3 regions of the Massilia sp. S19_KUP03_FR1 genome follow, and region 1 is predicted to be linked to each of the others. Evidence: predicted binding sites of a transcription regulator. Region 1 holds the regulator's gene; each other region holds the start of a gene.
The links. Region 1 encodes FNR, which switches genes on or off when oxygen is low (the NO sensors DNR and NnrR bind a similar motif). Its sites were predicted from a motif close to TTGATNNNNATCAA; they were not measured.

Region 1 (5,555 bases):
CGGAACTGGAGCACGGCCATCGCGCCATCGCGCTTCTGGCTTTCGACGTCGGTGAAGGCGTTGAAGCCGTTGTACGGCACCTGGACGGTGTTATCGACGCCGTTGGTCTGGCCCAGGCTGACGCCATTGACCGACTTGACCGTGCCATTGCCCCACGATTCGAAGCGGGTGCGCTCGCCTGACTTGCTGTCCAGGCGTGCGAAACCGAGCGCCACACCAATGGTGCGGTCGGCGAACTGGTCGATGTACGACAGGCTGTAACGCTTGCCGTCGCCATTTTGGGTCAGGCCCAGGCTGTTCTTTTCCTTGCGCGCGTTGACGGCGATGGTGCGCTTCGAGAAATCGAGCGGACGCACCGTCTGCATGTCGACGGTGCCCGACAAGCCCTGGCCGACCAAAGCACCGTCAGGGGTTTTGTAGATGACCACGCTTGAGAGCAGCTCGGACGGGTACTGGTCGAATTCGACGCCGCGGCTGTCGCCGGTCGACACCTGTTCGCGGCCGTTGAGCAGCGCGGTCGAGAAGTCGGGCGACATGCCGCGAATCGAGATGGCCGATGCACGGCCGGCGGTACGCTGGGCGGTCACGCCTGGCAGGCGCGCGATCGATTCGGCGATGCTCGAATCGGGCAGCTTGCCGATGTCTTCGGCCGAAATGGCTTCGACGATGGAGTCGTTGTTTTTCTTGACGGAGATGGCTGCCTCGATACCGCGGCGGATACCGGTCACTTTCACCGTCTGGATGGCTGGCTCGGTCGCGGCATTCGCCTGCGACGTGGTGTCAGCCTGATTCAAACCTGGATTCTGTACTGCGGTTTGCTCGGTCGGCGCGGCTGGTGCGGCCACTTCCGTCTCGGCGTAAGCGCTGCTGGCGAACGCGGCCAGGATGGCGGCGCCGGCGGCGACTGGATGCAACCGGAAGGCGATGCTATTGGACGCGCTTGCGACGCGCTTGCTTGCGAAAATTTTCATGTGTCCCCTCAATTATCTGAACCATTAATTGCCCGCAACTACAGCTCTTGAGCCTACAACACGGGTGCATGCAAACGCTCTAAAAGACGTTCTATTAGGAATTTTGTACTAAAACTAGATGCACTGTCAACGTGACTCGCACCAAGTCGACGCAGCATGGCATTTTCATCCGTTTCAGCCAGAATTCGACCAAATCTCGTTGTAAATCAGTCACAATTACCTTCATTTTGACTTGTAGGCTGACTACATTTCACTGTGTTGCACCATTCCCGGAGGGTAAATGCACCGATTTAGGGCGTATTTATGCCCGCAAGTCACAATACCTGGCTAAACATGCAGGTGTAGCTAGACTAAAATTGCCGATCTTGTCCGCTGCGCTACCGATCGGTTATTCTTGCGCCCATCCAGCCAGTTGGGGCACGTTTTTCGACTTGCCACACCGCATTTTCGTAGTCTGACTACAGTATCGACTGACCTTCCTAATCACATAAAATGGAGACAACCATGAAGACTTTTGCCCTCGCGATGTTGCTGGTAATAACGGCCTTGCAGCCGCAGGCCGTCCTTGCCGCACCTGCCATCGAGCACCTCGAGCCGCCGTTCTGGTGGGCCGGCATGGCCAGCAACAAGCTGCAATTGATGGTGCACGGCGCGCGTATCGCCGAGCTGCAACCGACGCTCAATTACCCCGGCGTGCGCATCGCCGGCGTGACCCGCGTGGCCAATCCGAATTACCTGTTCATCGACCTGGACATGGACAAGGATGCGGCGGCTGGCGCCTTCGACATCGCCTTCAAGGGCAATGGCCGCACGGCGCAATACCGCTACCAGCTGCGCCAGCGCGCGCCAGGTTCAAGCCAGCGCCACGGCTTCGACAGTAGCGACGTGATTTACCTGCTCATGCCCGACCGCTTCGCCAACGGCGACCCGTCCAACGACACGGTGGCCGGCATGGCCGACAAGGGCAACCGCCAGCTCGGATACGGTCGCCACGGCGGCGACATCCAGGGCATGATCGACCGTCTCGGCTACATCAAGGACATGGGCTTCACCCAGCTGTGGCCAACCCCGCTGGTGGTTAACGACATGCCGAACGCGTCCTATCACGGCTACGCGGCCACCGACCACTACAAGATCGATCCGCGCTACGGCAGCAATGACGACTATCTGCGCCTGTCAAACAGCGCACGCACGCAAGGCATTGGCCTGATCCAGGACGTGGTGCTGTCGCACATCGGCATTGGCCACTGGTGGATGAAGGACAAGCCGACGCCGGACTGGGTCAACCACGGGGCCAAATTCGTCGCCACGCAACACCATCACACCGCGGTGCAGGACCCGTACGCATCGACCGAGGACAAGGAGAACTTCACCACCGGCTGGTTTGCACCGGGCATGCCCGACCTGAACCAGACCAATCCGCTGGTGGCCAATTACCTCATCCAGAACAATATCTGGTGGATCGAAAACGCTGGCTTGTCGGGCCTGCGCATCGACACCTTCGGCTACTCCGACGGCGCCTTTTTGACCGACTACACGCGGCGCGTGATGGCCGAGTACCCGAACATCAACCTGGTCGGCGAAGAGTGGCACAAGCAGCCGGCCGTGGTGGCGCACTGGCAGAAGGGCAAAGTCAATCCGGACGGGTACGTCAGCTCGATGCCGAGCATGATGGACTTCCCGATGACCGAAGCGATGCGCGACGGCCTGGCCGACGCCAATGGCGGCAACGTCTTCTCGAATGTCTACGAGACGCTGTCGCTCGATTACCTGTACCCGAATCCGGGCAATCTGGTTGTCTTCGCCGGCAACCACGATACCTCGCGCATCTACAGCGTGGTGGGTGAAGACATGGGCAAGTACAAGATGGACATTGTGTTCCTGATGACCATGCCGCGCATTCCGCAGTTCTACAGCGGCGACGAAATCCTCATGACCAGTTCGACCAAGGAACGCAACGACTCGAGCTACCGCACCGATTTCCCGGGCGGCTGGAAGGGCGACAGCATCGACGCTTTCAGCGGCCGCAACCTCGGCGCCAAAGAAGCCGAAGCGCAGGCCTTTGTCAAAAAGCTGGTCAACTGGCGCAAGACGCAGCCGCTGATCCATCACGGGAAAATGATGCATTACGGGGCCGAAGAAAACACCTACGTTTACTTCCGCTATGACGGCAAGAAGAAGGTGATGGTCGCCTTCAACAACAACCCCGGCGAGAAGGTACTCAAGGCTGAGCGCTTCCGCGAGATGCTCGCTGGCGTCAGCGGCGGGGTCGATGTGTTGACCGGCGCGCGCTTTGATTTGCGGACCGAGGTGAAATTGCCGGCGCGGTCGGCGGTGGTGCTGGAGTTGAACTGAACGACGCCGGGTTGGTGCTGCAAATTCAGCATGGATCCCGGCCTGCGCCGGGATGACGTTTTCAAGGCCAGCGCTCTCAGATACGTCATTCCCGCGCAGGCGGGAACCCATACCACTTCGACAAAATCGATAACGCTCGCGCGGCAGCGCCGCAAAGCGCCGCCGCGCCGTCTACCGCTAAAATGCCCGTTTCGCACCATGAGCCAGCACGAAGCAGTAGAATCGGCGCCATGACAACTTCCCCCCTCCCCGCCATCAAAGCCGGCTGCGCCACCTGCAGCATGCACCAGCTGTGCCTGCCCATGGGCCTGTCCGACAACGACATGGCCCGCCTCGACCAGGTCATCGGCCGCCGCCGCCGCATCGCCAGCGGCGAACGCCTGTACCAGATGGATGCGCCATTCAAGTCGCTGTACGCGATCCGCTTCGGCCATTTCAAGACCTCCCAGATCAACGCCGCCGGCGGCCAGCAGATCACCGGCTTCCAGATGGCCGGCGAACTGCTCGGCATGGACGCCATCAGCAGCGAACGGCACCAGTGCGACGCGGTGGCGCTGGAAGACAGCGAAGTATGCGAGATTCCCTTCGATACGCTCGAAGGCCTGTTTGGCGAGATGCCGAATCTGCTGCGCCACTTCCACCGCATGATGAGCGGCGAAATCACGCGCGAGCAGAACGTCATGCTGCTGCTGGGGAATATGCGCGCCGAGCAGCGCTTCGCGGTGTTTCTCACCAACCTGGCGGCCCGCTACGCCGCGCGCGGCTACTCCTCGACCCAGTTCGAGCTGCGCATGTCGCGCGAAGACATCGGCAATTACCTGGGCCTGACCATCGAAAGCGTCAGCCGCCTGCTGTCACGCTTCAAGACGCTCGGCCTGCTGGCAGTGACCAAGCGCGCCATCACCCTGCGCGAACCGGCGCGCCTGCAGGCGCTCGCGGCCGGCACGGAGCAGTGCAGCCCACTCGTTTAGACCGTGGCGGAATGGCGCTGGCCAGACTCGAGGTAGCGGTCGAACACCATGCAGATATTCCGGATTAACAGGCGCCCTTTCGGCGTGACCGTGATCCAGTCGGGCGTAACCGTGGCCAGGCCGTCGGCCTCGAGGTCGGCCAGCGCCGCCAGCTCCTGCGCGAAATAATCGGCAAAGGCGATCGGAAACGCCTGCTCGAAGGCGGCCACCGACAGCTCAAAATGGCACATCAAACTCCCGATCAGGGAGCGCCGCAGCGCGTCGTCCATGGACAGCGTCACGCCCCGTTCGATGGGCAGCGTGCTGGCGTCGATGCCGGCATAGTAGGCCGTCAGGTGCTTGGCGTTCTGGCTGTAGGTGGCGCCCACGGCGCCGATGGCGGACACGCCGAACGCGACGATGTCGGCGTCGGCATGCGTCGAATAGCCCTGGAAGTTGCGGTGCAGCCGGCCCTGGCGCTGCGCCACCGCCAGCTCGTCGTCCGGCTTGGCGAAATGGTCCATGCCGATATACACATACCCCGCCGTAGCCAGCCGTTCGATGGCCAGGCCCAGCATGGCCAGCTTGGCGTCGGCGCCGGGCATGTCAGCGTCCTGCAGCATGCGCTGCGCCTTGAACAGGTGCGGCATGTGGGCGTAGTGGTACAGCGCGATGCGGTCCGGGTCGGCCGCGATCACCCGCTCGAGCGTGGTCGCCATCGTCGCAAGCGTCTGCAGCGGCAGGCCGTAGATCAGGTCGATGTTCACCGAGCGGTAGCCAAATGCCCGGGCGGCGTCGATGATCGCCTGGGTCTGCACCTCGGGCTGGATGCGGTTCACGGCGCGCTGCACCCGCTCGTCATAATCCTGCACGCCCAGGCTCAAACGATTGAAGCCTTGCCGGCGCAGGCTGGCAATGCGCTCCACCGTGACCGTACGCGGATCGATTTCGATGGCATATTCGCCCACCGCGTCGGGCGCGAATTGAAAGTGGCTGCGCAGGTGCGCCATCAGCTCGTCCATTTGCGCGTCCGACAGATAGGTCGGCGTGCCGCCGCCCAGGTGCAGCTGGTCGACGCGGTTCATGCCGTCGTAGAGTGCCGCCTGCATGGTGATTTCACGCTTCAGGTAATCGAGGTAGACGGCGGCCTTGTCGCGCTCGCGCGTGACGATCTTGTTGCAGGCGCAGTAGTAGCAGATCGACGCGCAGAACGGGATGTGCACGTACAGCGACAGCGGCGTGCCGCTCTGGCGCGTGCGGCGGTGGGCCACGGCGGCGA
Region 2 (5,555 bases), on a different contig from region 1:
AGGTAGTCGAGGATGTCGCCGAAGTCGACGTCGGCGCTGTCGCCGATGGAAATGAAGCGGGAAAAGCCGATGCCGCGCGACTTGGCCCAGTCCAGCATGGCCGTGACCAGCGCGCCGGACTGGGACACGAACGCAATGCGCCCTGGCAGCGCGGCGGTATGGGCGAAGCTGGCGTTCAGGCCAATGCCGGGCGCCAGCAGGCCGACGCAGTTGGGGCCCAGGATGCGCAACAGGTAAGGCCGGGCGGCGTCGAGTACGGCCTGGCGCAGTGTCACGCCCGGCGTGGCGGACGGCGCGCCGAGGCCGGCCGACAGGATCACCGCCGCGCGGGTGCCGCGCGCGCCCAGTGCGCGGATCAGGCCTGGAACGGTGGCAGCCGGGGTGCAGATGACGGCCAGGTCGGGCGCGGCCGGCAGCGCCGCCACGTCGCGGTAGACCGGGACGCCGGCCAGCGTCTCGTACTTGGGGTTGACGGCGTAGACCACGCCCTTGAACGGGCTGGCCAGCACATTGCCCAGTAGGTCGTGCCCACGCGCTGCGCGCGCCCGGAGGCGCCGATCACCGCTACCGAGCGCGGGGCAAACAGGTACTGCAGGTTGCGTACACTCATGGTGTCCCTTTATCGAAACAGCAGCACCGGCAGCTGCGTGTGTTCCAGCACCCGCGCAGTCTGGCTGGCCAGCACGTGTTCGGTGGCGCCGTGGCGACCGTGCGAACCCATGCAGATCAGGTCGATGTCGCCTTCGCCCGCGGCCTGCAGGATGGCCCGCCATGGTTCGGCACCGGCCAGCAGCTTGCCCTCGCAGGACACACCCAGCAGCGTCGCCTGGGCGGTGACGTCGGCCAGGATTTGGGCAGGATCGGCGCGTGCATCGGCAGCCGCGTCGAGTGCACGCGCGGCTACCGGAACAACGTGCAGCACCACCACGTGCGCGCCGATGCCGGCTGCAAACGCCAGGCCCTTGCGCACCAGCGGGACCATCGACAGCGAGCCGTCGACCGGCAGGAGAATACGTTGGAACATGCCGGCCGCGCCGTTAGGACGCCGGCGCTGCGGCGCACGCGACGCAGGTGGCAGCGGTCGGCACGGCGCGCAGGCGCTCGATGGGAATGGCGGCCCCGCATTGCGTGCAGATGCCGCCCACGTCGAATTCGATGCGCCTGAGGGCCGCGTCAATGTCGCGCAACGCGGCCAGCTCGTGCTGGACGAGGGCGATGTCGTCGTCAGCCAGCATGGCGTCGAGCGCCGCGTCGCCCTGCTCCGACAAACTGCCAAGGCTGCGCGCCTGGCCGGTGTCGCTACCGGCCAGGCGCATGCGCACGGCATCGACCACGTCGATGCGCATGACGCGCAGCTTTTGCTCGAGCTCGGCGAAGTCGGACGATGTCAGCTTGTGCACGCCGCCGCCGTCAGGAAAAGGCCAGCGGCTTGCCGTTGCCGCCGGTTTTCGTGGGCAGCGCCAGTTCCAGCACGCCGTCGCGAAATTCGGCGTGGGCCTGGGTGTCGTCGATCGCCTGCGGCAAGGTGAAACTGCGGTAGAACTGGCCCCAAAAACGCTCCGGGCAGATCGTCGTGGCGCCTTCATGCTCGCTCTGCGAACTGGTCTCAGCGGAAATGGAGACCTGGTTGCCGTCGATATTGACCTTGATGTCCTCTTTTTTTGCACCCGGCAGGTCGGCCATGACCTTGTAGGCCTGTTCGGACTCGGAGACATCCATGCGCACGCGCGGCGCCATGTCGGCGGCGCGCAGCGACGACGGCAGGCGCAGGTCGGAAAAGAATTCGTCGAAGGTGCGGAACGGCTCGGCACGCAGCATGCGCGCGATCGGATCGAAACGGGTGGAAGCGGACATGATGGATCTCCAGAAAGATTTTTACCAGTGTCTGCCCCAGGTCAATGTGACGGCATCGGAGCAATCGTACCGGCGACACATGACGCGGCGATATGATTTGCATCAAATTCGCGCTGACAAACCCGCAGATGCACCAAGCGTCGCGGAAGTGCGCACATCCGCGACGCAATGCAACATACATTTGATGCAAGTCAAATTCGGCTCAGCGATATCGGCGCGAACGCAGGTAGCGCTGGACCGCCTCCCGCGCGCGCCGTACGCTGACGTTTTTACATTGCCTGCGAGGCCGTTATGTCCTACCAAACCATCGTCGTCCACGTCGACCATTCGGTGCACGCCGACGCACGCATCCGGTATGCGGCGCAGCTGGCGGAGCGCTGCGGCGCCCACCTGGTCGGCAGCGCATTCTCCGGCATCTCGCGCTATGTCGAAGCGGGTGTGGAAGTGATCCTCGCGCAGCAGGCGGAACTGCGCGCGCACAACGAGGCCGCGCTGGCGCGCTTCGACACCATCGCGGCTGCCGAGGGCGTCCCCAGCCATGAGCGGCGCTACACCAACGACGACCCGGCTGGCGGTCTGGTGCTGCAAGCGCGCTACGCCGACCTGGTCGTGCTGAGCCAGACCGACCCGGATGACCCGGCCGCCGCCCACCTGGCCGGCCCGCTGCCGGCGCAGGTCGTCATGGGCGGCGGTCGCCCGGTGCTGGTGCTGCCCTATGCCGGCCAGTTTGCCACGCTGGCCCGCCGTCCGCTGGTGGCCTGGGACGGCAGCCTGGAAGCGACCCGCGCCGTGGCGGGCGCCCTGCCCCTGCTGCGCGCGGCCGGCACGCTCGATATCGTCCTGTTCCAGCCGTCGGGCGCGGCCGGGCGCGACCCCGGCGCCGACCTGGCGCTGTATCTGGCCCGCCACGGCGTGCAATGCACGGTGCATGCCGAGCCACTGTCCATCAACGGCGGCGTTGCGCTGCTTTCGCTGGCGGCCGACCTCCAGACCGACCTGCTCGTCATGGGCGCCTACGGGAACGCACGTCTGCGCGAAATGCTGCTCGGCGGCGTCACCGAAACCATCCTGGACAGCATGACGGCGCCGGTGCTGATGGCGCACTGACATGGGCGCACGCCACGATGGGGACGGGTTAAGCGAGGCCGAAGCCGCGCGCCGCCTGGCCGCGCACGGGCCGAATTCGCTGGCGGCGCCGGAACGGCGCTCGTGGCGCCGCATCGGCGCCGACGCGGCGCGCGAACCCATGTTCCTGCTGCTGGCCGGCGCGGCCCTGCTGTATCTCGCGCTGGGCCAGCCCGGCGAAGGCCTGTTCCTGTGCGGCATGGTCGTGGTCAATCTGGGCCTGTCGCTGTACCAGGAAGGCAAGACCGAGCGCGCGCTGGCCGCCCTGCGCGCGCTGGCCAGTCCGCGCGCGCAGGTGTTGCGGGGCGGGCGCTGGCAGTCGATCGATGGCGCCGATGTGGTGCGGGGCGACATCATCGCCCTGAATAAAGGCGACCGGGTGCCGGCCGATGCGCGCCTGCTCAGCAGCAATGGCATGCAGGCCGACGAGTCCCTGCTGACGGGAGAATCGATGCCGGTCACCAAGGATGGCGCGGCCATGCTGTTCGCCGGCGCGCTGGTGCTCCAGGGCGATGGCGTGGCACAGGTGGCCGCCACCGGCGCGCGCAGCCAGCTCGGCCGGATTGCCGCATCGCTGCAAGGCGTGCGTGCGGCCCCGTCGCCGCTGCAACGCCAGGGCACAGCGCTGGCGCGCGCCTTTGCCGTGGTCGGGCTGGCGCTCAGCGCATCGCTGGTGCTGGTGTATGGTTATCTGCGCGGCGACTGGCCGCAAGCACTGCTGGCCGGCATTGCACTGGCCATGTCGATGTTACCGGAAGAGCTGCCGGTGATCATGACGGTGTTTCCCGCCATCGGCGCCTGGCGCCTGGCCCGGCAGCACGTGCTGACGCGGCGCCTGGCAGCCATCGAGACGCTGGGTGCCATCTCGGTGCTGTGCGTCGACAAGGCCGGTACGCTCACCGCCAACCGCATGGAAGTGGTGGCCCTCGAAGCGCATGGTGTGCGCCACCCGGTGACGCCTGGCGCGCTGCCGGCTGGCTTCGCCACGCTGGTCGAGACGGCGCGCCTGGCCAGCGCCGCGCGAGGTCCCGATCCGATCGACCAGGCAGTGCAGCGCCTTGGGCAAGCCAGCCTGGCGGCGCCGCAGCGCCATCCCGACTGGGTGCTGCTGCACGAGTATGGCGTCAGCGCGCAGCAGCGCGCGCTGGTGCAGGTCTGGCGCCGCGGCGACGCCCGCCTGGTCGCCGCCGCCAAGGGCGCACCGGAAACCATCCTCAACTGGTGCGAACTCGACCCCAGCACCCGCGCCAGCGCGCTGGCGGCAGCCGCCGAGATGGCGCAAGGCGGCCTGCGCGTGCTGGCCGTCGCGCACGCTGTCCTGCCCGAAGAAATCTGGCCGACGCAGGCCGCCGACCTCGCGCTGCGCTACGATGGCCTGCTGGCGCTGGCCGACCCGCTGCGGCCCGAGATCCCGGCCTGCGTCCTGCAATGCCGCCAGGCCGGCATCCGGGTCGTCATGATCACCGGCGACCATCCGGACACGGCCCACGCGATTGCGCTGCAGGCCGGACTGGACGACACACCGGCCCTGACCGGCACTGAACTCGATGCGCTCGATGCGGCCGGGCTGGCTGAACGCCTTGCCACCCTCAGCGTCTGCGCGCGCATTGCACCCGGCCAGAAACTGCGACTGGTGCAGGCGCTCGCCCGCAGCGGCGCCACGGTGGCCATGACCGGCGACGGGGTCAACGACGCGCCGGCATTGAAGGCGGCGCACGTCGGCATTGCCATGGGCGGACGCGGCACCGATGTGGCGCGCGAAGCGGCCGCGCTGGTGCTGCTGGACGACCGTTTCGCCTCGATCATCGAGGCGATCCGGGCCGGCCGGCGCATCCACGACAACATGCGCAAGTCGATGCGCTACATTATTTCGATGCATGCGCCGATTGCCGGCATGGCCATCCTGCCGATCCTGGCCGGCTGGCCGCCCTTGCTGTATCCCATGCACATCGTGTTCCTGCAGATGATCATCGATACGGCCTGCGCCCTGGTGTTCGAGAACGACCCCGCGGCGCCGCAGCTGATGCGCCGCCCCCCGCTAAACCCGCAAGCGCCCCTGTTCGACGCCGCTGCGCTGATCCGCGCGCTGGCGCTGGGCGTGCTGCCGTGCGCTGCGGTAGCGGGCGCGTATGCATGGGCGCTGGGCGCGCTGGCGCCCGCGCCGGCGCGCGCGTTCGGCTTCACGGCGCTGGTGCTGGCCAACCTGTCGCTGATCCTCGCCAACCGCGCCGGCGGCAGCGGCCTGTGGGCATCGCTGCGCCAGCCGAACCGACTGCTTTGGGGAGTATCCGGCGCGGCGCTGGCCATGCTGGCGCTGGTGCTGTACCAGCCGTGGCTGGCTGCCGTATTCCAGTTCGGGGCCTTGACACCGGCGCTGGCAGCGGGCGCCGGTGCGCTTGGCCTGGCCAGTGGCCTGGTGCCGGCGCTGCTGTCCCGGCGCGACCTGCGTGCAGAACATCCACGCTAGTCCTTGCATCAATAGTTACTAAGAAAATGCTGGTAGCTTTTTGATGCGGATCAAAAACAGCGTAAAAATACTGCAAGGTTCTCGACGCCGCGATCCACCCGGATTATTG
Region 3 (5,555 bases), on a different contig from region 1:
ATATCGGGAACATTTCGCTGGAACGCGCTCAAGCGGGGCAGCAGCCATAACGACGTCACGCCGATGGTAGCCGTGATCGTGATGCACGGTCGATCGACGGGCGGGCGCAGGGCATCGATCACGGCGCGCAGCTGTCCGAGCATCGGATCGGCCGTGTGGAACAAATGTCGGCCTTCCGGAGTGAATTCGATGCTGCGATACGAACGGACGAACAGGCGGCAGGCCAGTGCGTTCTCCAGTGCCTGGATCTGGCGGCTGACTGCGGACTGCACGATACACAGGTCTTGGGCGGCGAGCGTGATGCTCATGCGGCGGCCGACGGCAACGAAGGTGCGCAGCAGGTCGAGTGGCGGCAAATCGATCAGGCGGTTCGGCATACGTCAAATACCCGGGTCGGATGGATGTTTCATCTTGCATGCCGGTTTGGCATGCGACGACGTGATTTTAACCGGTTGATATGCGTCAAGTGACGTTGTGTAATAAAGACTCCAGTCCAGACCACACCTCCAAGGAGCAGCACATGCATTTGACACCTGCGAGTATCGATTCCGTCAGCGCGACACTCGAATATCTGCACCGTGCCGTCCCCAAGCCGGTCACCCACATGCTCGCCGGGGCGGATGGCCTCCTGCGGGAAACGGGCTGCTACGCGCCGATGGCGGTGACGATCCGCGATGGGCGCGCCAGGGCCGATGCGGCTACGCTCGATCGTGAAGGCTACCAGCTCTGCAACGCGCCCAGCGCGATGCGCTCTTTTGAGGCACGCGAAGAGATACAGGGCGTCTATTATCGTGAGATGGAAGAGCTGGCCCGATCTGTCTGTGGCGCAAGCCGGGCCATCGTGTTCGATCATCTGGTGCGCCGGCGCACGTCGGGGGTGAATTCACCATTCGGTGCACGCGACGGGCACCGTCCGAGTACCGCCACCCGGGTCCATTGCGATTTCACGGCAACATCGGCGCGCAGAAGGCTGGTACTGGAAATGGAAACCCGCGGGATCGAGCGGGTCCGCCGTTTCGCCATCGTCAATTTGTGGCGCACGACGCGCATGCCGATCCTGGACGCGCCACTGGCCGTATGCGATACCCGTACCGTCGATCCGGCGGACCTGGTCGCTGCGGACATTGTCTATCCGAACCGCACCGGCGAAGTCTTCGAAGTGCTGTACAACCCGGCCCACGCCTGGACCTATTTCCATGGGATGCAGTTCGATGAGGTGCTGCTTTTCAAGCAATACGACTCGGCCATCGACATGCCATGCCATACGCCGCACGCGGCATTCACCCATCCGGCCACGCCGACCGATACGCCTCCCCGTGAGAGTATCGAGATCCGTTGCCTCCTCATCTTCGACTGACAGGATCCACGCTAAATGAACATCATCGAATTCTGGTTCGATTTCGGCAGCAACTATAGTTACCTGAGCATGATGCGGATACGGCGCGCAGCGGCCGCTGCCAACCTGCGTGTCGAGCTGAAGCCGTTCATGCTCGGCCCGATCTTCAAGTCGCTCGGGTGGGAGACGTCGCCATTCGTGCTGCAGACGCTGAAAGGCGATTACGTATGGCGTGACATGCGCCGCCAGTGCGTGAAATACGGCTTGCGCTGGCAACGCCCATCCGTATTTCCCCGTAATGCGCTGCTTGCCGCGCGCATCGCGCTACAGGGCGAAGGCACGTCCTGGCTTGAAGGTTTCTGTGAACAGGTCATGCTGGCCAATTTCGCGGACGACCGCGAAATTGGCGACGAGGCGGTGCTGGCCGGGATTCTCGCCGGACTTGGCGCTGACAGTGCAGAGCTCATCGCGGCAGCTAAAACGGATGCGTGCAAGGCCGCGCTGCGTGCGCGCACAGCCGATGCCCAGGCCCGCGGCATCTTTGGCGCGCCCATGTTTTTCGTTGGCGACGAGATGTTCTGGGGGAATGACCGTCTCGAAGATGCGATCGCTTACGCTGCGACAATGGTAACGGCGGCAGCAGCATGATTGCGTGCCGTGGCGCCAAGAAGACAATATATGTTCCGAGGCAACTCTCTTCGCTTGAGCAATCTCGTAAACAAAAGCCATCTATGTGCTTCTTCAAGTTCGACAGGCTGCGTACTGAAAACCTCTGGCGCTGAGAAAGGAAATGACCAAGTGCGGGATGCGGCGCCGCTGTATGTCAAACCTGAGGTTTCCATAGAGAGGACCGCTGCTGGCAACATAAGGCGACCTCTAAAGCCACATGGGCGGAATACTTATGCGCTGCAAGGGCATCGTGCGCGCCACCTTCGCGTTACACCTCAAAACTGCCAGCGACAACTTGCAACGGCTCGTCTTTTTGAAAGAACGAGGGTGCAGGCGTTCTAAACGGGGAACCGGGCATCATGCCTGAGGAAAACGGGCCCAAGATGCTCGCAGATGCGTTGCAATCTTCCTGTCACTAACCTAAATGACCCCGGAAATCGACCGCGAATTCCGCAGCGGCCTCGACGACTGGTTCAATTTGTCAAATGCGCTGTTGTTCGAGGTGGCCTCAAGCGGCGCTGAAATGAAAATCGATGCATACGTGCAATTTGGTGGACGCGCTGCGGAAGCCGTCGCGTTTTATCAGGAACACCTGGGTCCAATCGTGATGCGGCCCATGCCGTTTCGCGGCACGCCCGGTTGCGACATGGTGCCGGAGGCATGGCAGGATAAATCATGCATGTTGCCATGGCGATCGGCGATTCGGTCCTGATGGGGTCGGACGGTATGCCCGGCCAGCCCCTGACCGGCATGCAAGCCTGTTCGCTGGCGCTGTCGGTCGACAGCAATGCCCAGGCCGAGCGCATTTTTGCGGCGCTCGCGCAGGACGGCACGGTGGAAATGCCGCTGGCGCCGAGTTTTTTTGCCGAGCGCTTCGGCATGGTGGTCGACCAGTTCGGTGCGTCCTGGATGGTGATCCGCGAAGCGCCGGCCTGACCGTCACATCATATGCTGGCCGCCATTGATGGCGAGCTGTGCGCCCGTGACGAACCCGGCCAGATCCGAGGCCAGGTAAGCCACCAGCGCCGCCACCTCCTCGGGCGCACCGAGCCGCCCCACCGGGATGTGCGCCAGGCTGCTGGCCTCGCTGGCGTCGACGTTGCAGGCGAGGCAACCCGGCACGATGGTGTTGACCGTCACACCCTGGCGCGCCACTTCCAGCGCCAGCGCCCGGGTAAAGCCTTGCAGCGCCGCGTTGGCGGCAGCATGGTCGGGCGCCTGAATGGCGCCGGGCAAGGGCCAGGCCGGCCCGGCCGCGATCTGGATGATCCTGCCCCACTGGCGCGCCTGCATGACTGGCAGCACCTGATGGGTGAGGTGAAAAGCACCACCCAGCATCGCCCGGACCGCCTGCCAGCGGCGCGGCGTCAGGTCGCGCAGGCTGGCACCGCCAAGGTCCGGCAACATGGCGAGGTTGACCAGCACGTCGAGGCGGTCGCGGGCCACCAGCATTTTCTCGACCAGCGCGGCGCAGTCGGCCTCGGCGCCTGGGTCGGCGCAAATGCCGGAGAACGAAAAGCCGTCGTCGCGCTGGGCCGCAAGCCATGCTTCCGGCGTGCTCTGGTGTGGCGGATAGCTGGCCGTGACCTGGAAGCCTTCTCGATGCAGGCGCCGGCAGACGGCGCTGCCCAGCGCGCTCATTCCATCGTTAACCAGGGCCACTTTGCGTTCGCTCATTTTCTCTCCGGAAAAATCGACAGGTGGATGGCTTGCGCGCAAGCCATCTGCACGAGTCTACGGACAAGACGCAATCGAAGTTTGATCATGATCAACTCGGACAGTGTGTGGACGCGCCGCGCCAACTTCCTATAATAAGGTTCACAAATCGATGCGAGGTGCCCCATGGCTTACCAGACTGTCCTTGTCCACCTTGATGTGGATGCCCATTGCGCCGCGCGGGTTGGCTGCGCCGCCGGCCTGGTTGCACCAGGCGGTGTGCTGGTCGGGGCCGCGCTGAGCGGCGTGTCGCGGTTGCTGTACCGTGGCCCGTCCGCGCCGGACAACGACCAGTACCTGGCCCTGCACCTGGCATTCTTGCGCGAACGCGCCAGTACTGCCCTGGCGGCATTCGAGCAGCAATTGAGCGTGCCCGGCATGCCGGCCTGCGAGGGCAGGCTGGTCGACGATGAAGCGGCCAGCGGCCTTGCGTTGCAGGCGCGCGTGGCCGACCTGCTGGTGCTGAGCCAGCCGGAAGAACCGGGCGAACTGGTGGTGCAAGTGCTGCCGCATGCCGGCCGGCCGGTGCTGGTGCTGCCGGCGGCATACCGCGCGTCAGGTGACACGCCGTATTTTCCGCAACGTGTATTGGTGGCGTGGGACGGCAGCCGGGAAGCCGGCCGCGCGCTGGCCAGCGCCCTGCCCTTGGTGCGCCATGCGGATCTGGTGGAGCTGGTGGTGTGCGAGGCGGAAGCTGCGGGCCGGGTGGCGCGCGACGTGCAAATGGCCGACCCCTTGCCCTGGCTGGCGCGCCATGGCGTGCGTGCGACGCTGCAACATCACACGCTCGGTGGCAGCGGCCGCTTCAACCGCAATGTCGTCGGTGAAGCGCTGCTGTCACTGGCAGACGACAGCGCCGCCGACCTGATGGTGATGGGGGCCTACTCCCATTCGCGGCTGCGCGAAACCTTCCTGGGCGGCGTGACCCGCACCGTGCTGGCGCACATGCACTTGCCGGTACTGCTGGAGCATTAACGAATCACATCGGGCATGCTGGTCGGATCGAAGTCGGCCCAGTCGCCGGCCACGATATTCCCGTTGGCGCGCTCGATCTGGTGTGCGCCAAGGCCACGCAGGATGTCCACCGCGCGCGCTTCGCCTGTCCGATCGTCGAAAGCGACGGCAATGAGCATGCCGGCCTGACGCGGTTCGCGCATATTCTCGGCGCCCACGTCGCCTGTCTCATGCTCGCCGCGGTCCTTCATTTTTGAAAAGCTGAACAGCGAACCGACGTGCGCGCCAACCAGTCCGCCCACGATGGCACCGACCGGGCCGGTAACCGGCGCGGTGGCCGCGCCGACCGCAAGCCCGACCGCGCCACCGGCCACCGCCCCCTGGGCCAGTCCTTCCGGGGTTTCCTTGGCACCGGGTGAGGTGATGTGGTCGCCGCCGATCGGGCTTTCATTGTGCTGGCCCGCCTCGGTCAAATAAAAGGCGCTGATACGGTCAGGCGTAAACCCCGCGTCGACCAAGGCACGTCTTGCCTGTTCTATTTCGTCCTGAAGCTGGAAATGCCCTGCAATGATGGTCGACATATGGATTCCTTCCGGTTGGTTATCACGATCATGCGCCGGGTGTATCGTGTCTTCTGTACGAGACCGCACACTGAGGCTCACTGCCAGTGCCCGTGCGAATGCGCCTCGGGCGTGCGCGCCGGTTCGGGCGCCCAGGCGCGCGGATCGACCCGGTAATACTTCAGGAACTCGCCATACAGCGCCGCGTGGCGCGCCGCCAGCGCCCACGGATGCTCGAAAAAACTCTCGGTTGCCACGGCAAAAAATTCGGCCGGGCTGGTCGCGCCATAATGGTCGAGCACGTCGCCCTCGACGCCGCC

Region 2: V6M87_RS20285 (universal stress protein) is a predicted target of FNR. The motif match lies at 2,036-2,049, and genes of this name have one in related genera.
Region 3: V6M87_RS15680 (universal stress protein) is a predicted target of FNR. The motif match lies at 3,764-3,777, and genes of this name have one in related genera.

What each region holds. Positions count from the first base shown of each region.
Region 1 is NZ_JAQQPS010000006.1:57,990-63,544, forward strand. Features, by position in the region: gene V6M87_RS08200 (TonB-dependent receptor) at 1-971, opposite strand, end outside; gene V6M87_RS08205 (glycoside hydrolase family 13 protein) at 1,476-3,326, shown strand; gene fnr (fumarate/nitrate reduction transcriptional regulator Fnr) at 3,557-4,297, shown strand; gene hemN (oxygen-independent coproporphyrinogen III oxidase) at 4,294-5,555, opposite strand, start outside.
Region 2 is NZ_JAQQPS010000019.1:105,808-111,362, forward strand. Features, by position in the region: gene V6M87_RS20265 (bifunctional acetate--CoA ligase family protein/GNAT family N-acetyltransferase) at 1-509, opposite strand, end outside; gene V6M87_RS20270 (universal stress protein) at 620-1,024, opposite strand; gene V6M87_RS20275 (TraR/DksA family transcriptional regulator) at 1,038-1,400, opposite strand; gene V6M87_RS20280 (Hsp20/alpha crystallin family protein) at 1,411-1,854, opposite strand; gene V6M87_RS20285 (universal stress protein) at 2,146-2,961, shown strand; gene V6M87_RS20290 (cation-translocating P-type ATPase) at 2,963-5,446, shown strand.
Region 3 is NZ_JAQQPS010000013.1:84,011-89,565, forward strand. Features, by position in the region: gene V6M87_RS15655 (LysR substrate-binding domain-containing protein) at 1-377, opposite strand, end outside; gene V6M87_RS15660 (CmcJ/NvfI family oxidoreductase) at 521-1,357, shown strand; gene V6M87_RS15665 (2-hydroxychromene-2-carboxylate isomerase) at 1,373-1,984, shown strand; gene V6M87_RS15670 (VOC family protein) at 2,681-2,941, shown strand; gene V6M87_RS15675 (SDR family oxidoreductase) at 2,945-3,682, opposite strand; gene V6M87_RS15680 (universal stress protein) at 3,848-4,696, shown strand; gene V6M87_RS15685 (hypothetical protein) at 4,693-5,256, opposite strand; gene V6M87_RS15690 (zinc-dependent peptidase) at 5,334-5,555, opposite strand, start outside.